Regions from separate parts of the Paenibacillus sp. UASWS1643 genome, predicted to be linked through region 1. Evidence: riboswitches for the same ligand, from Rfam matches in the RefSeq annotation. Region 1 holds a riboswitch; the other holds the start of a gene.

Region 1 (4,218 bases):
AGCTCAAGAAAGATCTGCGGATTGTTATTGTTACCCATAACATGCAGCAGGCGGCACGCATCTCGGATTACACGGCTTATTTCTATCTTGGAAGTATGGTTGAGCACGGGGATACGGAGCACATTTTCACTAACCCGGACAATCGTCTGACGCAAGAATACATTATGGGTCGTTTCGGTTAATTGGATCATGGAGTGTAACATAGAGTAATAGAGATAAAGAAATAAATATAGAAAAAAGAAAGCACAATGCCTGGACAGTTGGTCGGGGGTTGTGCTTTTTTAATTTGTAATTTTAGTGGAATTTTCTGTATGCAGGATAAACATTATGCTACGATATTTAGTGTGAAGAGAACGTTTACATAACTCCGAAGGAGATGTTGATGATCAATACGGATAAGATGTCTTATGATCACATGGCAGCGGATATCATACAGAACTACACGATTGAAAAACCTGTCGTTTCCTATATTCGTCACAACGAGAATCTGACGTACCATGTCGTGGATGAAGCGAGCGGGCAGAAGTATCTGCTGCGTATACATCAAGCCGCATATGCAAGTATGTCAGGCATTCAGCATACGCCTCCTGCGCTGGAGGCAGAGATGAACCTGCTTCATGAGTTAAATGCAACGACAGCATTGCGCGTGCAACATCCGGTACGCAATGCATCCGGTGAATGTGTCACGGTATGGACAAGTGAGGCAGGGAAAGAGATCTGTTGTACAGTACTGGAGTGGATTGAGGGGAGGGACATCCAGCAGGGAGAACGCCTGACAACAGAGCAGATCTATGATCTTGGGGCACAACTGCAGATGCTTCATCAATATGGACGTGTGCAGAATCAGACAGATCGAACTAAGGTACGCCCGGCATATGGCAATGTCCATGAGAATTTGGTCATGTTAGGGCAGCTGGAGGAAGGTGTCCGACTGGGGATTTTTACAACGGAAGACTTCGATCTGCTTCGTGAGACGTTTGAGAACATTAATGAGCAGCTAGCAACGTACCCACAGCACGCAGGGACATGGGGGATCATTCATGGGGATATTACTCGCAACAATCTGCTGATAACGGATCAGGGGATGTCCATGATTGATTTTTGCCTACACGGTTATGGTTATTATCTTTTCGATGCCGGAGGGGCAGCACTTATGTTCAACCGGGAGGAACGTGACATATTCTTATCAGGTTATACCAAACAGATCGGACCACTGACGGATCGTGATATCCGATTAATGGAAGGGTTCATGTTGATCTTTACACTGGGTTATTATGCCTTTCAGATGGCGAATGAGTCGAGACACGAATGGATGAAAGACCGCATGCCGAAGTTATGCAGCAAGTATTGCAGACCCTATGTACAGAACGAGAGTATCTTCTACGAACTGTGAATTAGGGTGTACAGATCCGGAAGGGCTACGAACAGTGTGGTTCAAATATAATGGTTGCCTGAATACCCGAACAGTTTCGTGGACAATATCATAAATAGTAGTAAGCGCTTTATGAATTGAAGGGAAATGAAATAAGCTGTTTACAAGTTCTTTTTATCGTTTTAATGTGATGAAAGCTGACAAAATATTCTGGTTTTATCGATTCAATCGAAAATGAAGGAAATACATCCAAAGAAATCGTTAAGTTTGTTGACACTGATCTTCCGGTCGATTAATCTTAATGAAGAAGAATGAACGATTTCCATTACTGTTCTGACATTCGCTCAGAATGGTTCCATACAGCGGATGATAACGAGCGGGAGAGACCTGAATTAGCCGAGCAAAATGGCTAGTGTTCAGGCACCGAAGGAGCAAGCTGCTGCGCACCCGGCCCAGTGGTTAATCTCTCAGGTAAATGTACCATCGTTGGACGCAACTCTGGAGAGTGCGCGAATTGCGCCACCCAAGGGGTATATGATCAGTTAGTCCGGTGACTTGTCTGTAATCGCAGGCAATGCACCTTGTCGTGAGACACTGCTGATCGTGAAACTCTCAGGTATCGAGGACAGAGAGAGGGCCTGAGGCCTTCTTCTGTCCTTTTTTGATGTCATCATTCAGTAATAAAGGAACATTATGGCATGGGATCTGGATGGAAATGACGAATACAATTGGAGGGTTACAAGGTGCGATTTAAAGATGTTTTCTCAATTATTGGTCCGTCGATGACGGGGCCTTCAAGTTCACATACAGCTGGAGCAGCAAGGCTCGGAAGAATCGCTCGTCAGTGGCTAGGTGGTACGCCCGAACGTGCCCGGTTGACACTATACGGCTCATTTGCTGATACGTATCAGGGGCACGGAACAGATCTGGCACTGATCGGCGGTCTGCTGGATTATGTCACAGACGATCCGCGTATCCCGGATGCAGAGCAATATGCAGAGGAAGCGGGCATGGAGGTTGAATTTTACACAAGTGGCCTGCCTGCTCCTCATCCGAATACGGTCAAAATTGAGTTGTGGCATGAAGGGCGTACATGTTCCTTAATTGGTGCTTCTATTGGTGGTGGTAGTGTATCGGTGCATGCGATGAATGATTTTCGTGTTCAGATTAGTGGTGAGTTTCCGACACTCGTGCTGCGGCATGCGGACAAAGCAGGGGTGCTTGCCTCGGTAACGTCCACGATCAGTTCATCCGGGGTTAACATCGGGTATATGCAGGTGGACCGGAAAGCCCGTGATGGCGAAGCGCTTACTGCGATGGAGATGGATGGCGTGCCGAATCCTGATATGCTCAAGCGTCTGAAGGAGCTGGATCATGTACTGGACATTCGTGTCATCGATTTGAAGAGAGGAGTTGATTCGGATGCGATTTAAACATTTACACGAACTGAATACGATCTGTACAGCGGAATCCAAAACGATTGCTCAACTGATGATCGAGGAGCAGGTTCAGGAGACCAATACACCGGAAGCGGATGTTGTGAAACAGATGTCTGAATATTATCAGGTGATGAAGGAAGCGGTACGTAAAGGGTTAACGGAAGATACCACTTCACGCAGTGGATTAACGGGTGGAGACGGTAAAAGAATGGCCGAGTACATTCGCAAGGGTGAGACTTGCTCAGGAGATGCTTCCGCACTTGCCATGGCGTATGCCCTGTGTGTATCTGAAGTAAATGCCTCCATGGGCCGGATTGTGGCAACACCAACAGCCGGTTCCTGCGGCATCATCCCCGGTGTTTTTATTAGCTCACAGGAGCGATTTGGCTGGACGGACGAACATTTGGTGAATGGGTTGTTCTGCGCGGGAGCGATCGGTTATGTTATCGCCAACAATTCATTTATCTCCGGTGCGGAAGGGGGCTGTCAGGCAGAAGTGGGTTCCGCGATCGGCATGGCTGCAGGTGCCATGGTTGAACTGCGTGGAGGTACACCGGAACAGGTCGTTCATGCCGTAGGCTTGGCGTTGAAAAATACACTGGGCCTTATCTGCGATCCGGTCGCAGGCCTCGTTGAGATTCCATGCATCGTCCGTAACGGATTGGGTGCAGTTACGGCGCTGGCTGCGGCTGATATGGCCCTGGCCGGAGTGCGTAGTGCTATTCCGTCAGATGAAGTCATCGACGTTATGCTGGAAGTAGGCAGTGCGATGCCGAGCCGTCACCGGGAGACAGCCCAAGGCGGGTTGGCTCAGACGCCAACTGGCCGTAAAATGATGCAGAAGCTGGCAAAACCGAAGGCCAAGCGTGCAGAGCCGGAGATGGAGCCGAAGACAGCGGATTCTGACACAACTACAAGTGGGGCGGACAATGCTCAAGTGGACACGGACCCTCAGGTTTAAGCTGAACTGGGACTACCGGGATATGATCAGTGACATTATTATGTATAATGGCGAATACAAAACAAGCGTCCGCGAACCCGAATCCGGGTTCTGCAGGACGCTTGTTTTTATGCTGTCAAATGATGCGAAGCCAGGTTACTAATATGTGACTTCAGATGTATGTGTAATCTGATCTAGTCCTTGCTCACAGACGTACTCAGTACGGCATATCCATACGCAGGCAATTCAATGGCAAGCACGTCATCATCCTTGGCGGTACGATGGTTTCCACCGAATAGCTCGGTCCATTCCTCGTCACCAGCCTCCAGCTCGACAATAGCCGTCTCTTCCGAGCGATTGAACAGAACCAGAATGCGTTCCTCTTCATTCTGCCGTTCGAATACCAATTGGCTGCCATCCGAGCGAGCCTGCAGGAAACGAACGGTGCCTTCTGCACGGAGGGCAGG
Region 2 (4,218 bases), on a different contig from region 1:
AGGCTGGGATACGGCGAAATATCCGCATGTCGGGCCGCCGAGTGAAGCGGCGATGCCAAGGGGCTGCGCATCACCTACAACGATGTCGGCACCCAGCTTGCCTGGGGCTTCCAGCAGACCCAGCGATAGCGGGTTGGCACTTACAACGAGTAGGCCCTTGTGCGCATGCACGAGGTTGGCAGCCTGCTTCACATTTTCCACGGCACCAAAGAAGTTCGGACTCTGGATCATGACAGCAGCGGTATCGTCCGATATGGCTGCTTGCAAGGCATCCCAATCAGTGACGCCATCCTTATAACCAATCTCGACAATCTCCAGACGGAGTCCGTGCGCATATGCCTGCAATACCTGACGGGCTTCCGGATGAACAGTACGGGATACGATAAGTTGTTTGCGACGTGTTGCTGCTGCGGCCAGATTACCTGCTTCCGCAAAAGCTGTTGCACCGTCATACATACTGGCATTGGCTACAGCCATACCGGTTAATTCACAGATGTAGGATTGAAATTCGAAAATGGCCTGTAGTTCACCTTGGCTGATCTCAGGCTGATAAGGTGTGTAGGCAGTGTAAAACTCGGAACGGGAAATGACATGATTGATGACGGAAGGAACATGATGATCATATATACCTGCGCCGAGAAAGCTGGCGTGTGTTTCGAAATTGGCGTTGGCGCCGGCTTGTTTGGACATATGACGTGTCAGCGCATATTCATCAAGTTTGGAGGATACGGGCAGCTCGCCCTGATAACGAATCTCTTTTGGAATGTCCTGAAACAGTTCCTCCAGCGTATCCACACCGATGGTTGCGAGCATGGCATTCTGATCTTGCTCAGTCATGGGAATATAACGGTGCTTGCTCATGCTTGATCAGCTCCTTGAGTAAGTGTCTTTGACGTACGTGTCCGTTTATGAAAAGGGGTCTTCACGACCTCGGCTTTCAGTTTCTTCCCTCGGATCTCAATCTCAAGCGGGGTTTCCAGCGCAGCGTATTTGCTGTCGATGAGGGCAAGCCCCAGATTACGCTTCAATGTAGGTGATTGCGTGCCTGTTGTCACTTCACCGATCTGTACGCCTTCGGCGTAAATCGGATAGTGGGGGCGAGGAATGCCGCGCTCCAGCACTTCGATGCCGACCAGTTTACGGGCGGGCCCGTCATTTTTTTGCTGTAACAAGGCTTCGTGTCCGATAAAAGGTCCAGCATTCAGTTTCACAAACATACCAACGCCAGCTTCTAGCGGAGAGATCGTTGCAGATAATTCCTGCCCATACAGAGGCAGCTTGGCTTCAAAACGCAGCGTATCCCTTGCACCAAGTCCAGCCGGAACCAGCCCGTGCTCTTCTCCAGCCTGCATTAATCCATTCCAGACCATAGCGGCCTGATCCGCAGGAACATATAGTTCAAAGCCATCTTCACCTGTATAACCGGTACGGGACAACAGTAATTTTACTCCGCATACTTCAGCATCCGGGACAAAACGAAACGGTTCAATCGAGCTTACATCCGTATCTGTAACTTTCCCGATAATGTCTACAGCCAGTGGACCTTGCAAGGCCAGCAGCGCCGTCTGCTCCGAATCGTTGGTCATGCTTACGCCGGGGATCAGGTGCTCTTGCAGCCATGCCCAATCCTTGTCGATGTTGGAGGCGTTAACTACGAGCATATAATGCTGATCTTCCAGCTTATACACGAGCAGATCGTCCACCACACCGCCATCTGGATAACACATCAGGGTGTACTGGGCTTGACCGGGAACCAGCGTGGTCACATCATTGGTCGTCATTTGTTGCAAAAAAACTTCAGCCTGCTCACCCTGTACTGTGAATTCGCCCATATGGGATACATCGAATAGTCCAGCACGCTCACGCACCGCTTCATGTTCTTTCTGAATTCCGCTAAATTGCACCGGAAGCTCCCAGCCTCCAAAATCAATGCACCGTACGCCTTCGTATTGCTGATATAGTGGGAAGAGTGGTGTTCTAAGCAAATCGGACATCAAATCACCTCATCATGGACCGTCAACCGGCCGGAAATATAATCGTGGATCAATGAAGCAGGGTGTTTTTAAATTTTTCAGCTAGATATTTTCATCACATAAGTATGGTAAGGCAGCTATGGCAGCGCCGTTCGACATCCTGTTTTTCGTTTTTGGGAAAAAGGAAAAGGACAGGCCAAAGAATCGGCATGCCAAGTAGCACGCTGTATTCTAAGGCTCTGTCCCTTGTACCTGAGAGTTACCCCGCTGCAGTTGTGCAGCAGGTTTCCCCTTGGGTGATCATAACGCCCGCACAGGGCGAATAGATGCTCTCCAGAGTTGCGTCCTGTAAAAGTCCTTTTGCCTGAGAGATTCACCCCCGCTTATCGGTGGTTTACTCCTTCGGCGTTACCTCATGTACATCCCGAATCGGGTGTCACGGGTAATCTCTCCCTTTACATTCATCCGCGGGTATAACATAGTCCAATAAACACATTTACTCCTCTCATTAAAACGTGAATCCACTACCGATGTCAAGAACGATATCATTGATAATGAATAAAAACCGAATATTTAATATCATTTTAATGTTATTGTTCGTGTATTTATAAAGAGTGCGCTTACTATTCTAATATTCACCAGTATATGAAGAAAGAGTGTAATCCGGTTACAGGATTTAGAGGTGATCAGCAAATAAATTGTGAGGTATCTTGACATTTGATTCATAAATATCATACGCTATGTTCTGGGAAAAAGGTTAAGGTCAAAGAACGCATGCACTCATTTAATGAAAAGCGAGGCGGATATCGATGAGCGAATTGAAAAGTGATTTCCTGTACAGTGAAGAGCACGAATGGGTTCAAACCGTAGGGGAGGATACTGTACGTATTGGCATTACCGAGTTCGCGCAGCATCAGCTGGGTGACATTGTGTTTGTGGAATTGCCTGACCTTGAAACCAATGTAAAAGCAGAGGACAGCATTGGAACGATCGAATCGGTCAAAACGGTTTCGGACTTGTTCTCTCCCGTCACAGGTTCAATTATTGCAGTCAATGATTCGTTGCAGGACTCACCTGAACTTGTGAACAGCTCTCCTTACGAGGAAGGCTGGATGATTGAGATTCGTGTTGAAGGAGATCTGACAGCAGCATTGTCTACATTGATGAATGCAGATGCGTATCGTAAGCATACGGAAAACTAGTATCAACAACGAACTTGTACTTATTAACATATATTTTATAACAAAATGAAATAAGCTTCATATTGTTTCGACCTGTGTGAGCCGGATGCTTGCACAGGTTTTTTGTGCTTTCCAGGAATGGTTTTGAATAGGGATCGAGGCAGATTGGGGATGTAAATCACCTGATTGGACCAAGCTATAGGTTAGAAAATGATTCTGGAAATGACAAAAGTCATAGGCAGGAAAAGCCTTGTGTACCAATGAGTTCAGCCATTATGCATCGATTGAAACGATTACATAACCTAATGTTGTCATCATTGTTCATGACGAAAGTACGCTTTCATTTCATTGAACAGGAGAGCATTCTCGCTTAGGATTACAGCAGGGGAGAAATGATACCCCTTTCATAAATCATAATCACTTGATCCGAGGAGGATAATACAATGAGTAATTTGGACCAATCGTCCAATTCCAAAGGTGGGCTACGGGTAGGTGTGCAGCGTTTTGGCCGATTCCTGAGCGGTATGGTCATGCCGAATATGGGTGCATTTATCGCCTGGGGATTAATTACGGCTATGTTTATTAAAACAGGCTGGTTCCCTAATGAGACACTTGAACAGCTAGTCGATCCGATGATCAAATATTTGCTGCCACTGTTGATTGGTTACACCGGGGGTACGATGGTGCATGGTCAGCGTGGTGGTGTCGTGGGTGCCATTATGACCATTGGGGTCATCGTGGGTAGTGATATTCCGATGTTCCTCGGTGCCATGATTGCCGGACCACTGGCAGCATGGATCATCAAAAAGTTCGATAAATCCATTGAAGGTAAAGTTAGAGCCGGATTCGAAATGTTGGTTAATAACTTCTCAGCCGGTATTATTGGCGGGATCTTGGGGATTTTTGCTCTACTGGGTATTGGGCCAGCTGTAGAAGCAATTAGCAAAGTATTGTCTGCCGGGGTGCAAGGTCTGATGAATCTGGGCTTGCTACCGCTGGTCAACCTGATTATCGAACCAGGTAAAGTATTGTTCCTGAACAATGCAATCAACCACGGTATTCTG

Evidence for each region. A riboswitch is a leader RNA that binds a small molecule or an ion and turns the genes downstream of it on or off. The one in region 1 is predicted to bind glycine.
Region 2: linked by a shared signal. The riboswitch ahead of gcvT (glycine cleavage system aminomethyltransferase GcvT) and the one ahead of sdaAB (L-serine ammonia-lyase, iron-sulfur-dependent subunit beta) in region 1 are both predicted to bind glycine.

Annotation. Positions count from the first base shown of each region.
Region 1 is NZ_VXKZ01000107.1:143,159-147,376, forward strand. Features, by position in the region: gene pstB (phosphate ABC transporter ATP-binding protein PstB) at 1-182, shown strand, start outside; gene FE296_RS14055 (phosphotransferase enzyme family protein) at 383-1,393, shown strand; glycine riboswitch at 1,740-1,864, shown strand; glycine riboswitch at 1,869-2,003, shown strand; gene sdaAB (L-serine ammonia-lyase, iron-sulfur-dependent subunit beta) at 2,116-2,805, shown strand; gene sdaAA (L-serine ammonia-lyase, iron-sulfur-dependent, subunit alpha) at 2,795-3,772, shown strand; gene FE296_RS14070 (alpha-glycosidase) at 3,946-4,218, opposite strand, start outside.
Region 2 is NZ_VXKZ01000099.1:100,960-105,177, forward strand. Features, by position in the region: gene gcvPA (aminomethyl-transferring glycine dehydrogenase subunit GcvPA) at 1-861, opposite strand, end outside; gene gcvT (glycine cleavage system aminomethyltransferase GcvT) at 858-1,994, opposite strand; glycine riboswitch at 2,211-2,312, opposite strand; glycine riboswitch at 2,316-2,438, opposite strand; gene gcvH (glycine cleavage system protein GcvH) at 2,783-3,175, shown strand; gene FE296_RS07485 (PTS mannitol transporter subunit IIBC) at 3,598-4,218, shown strand, end outside.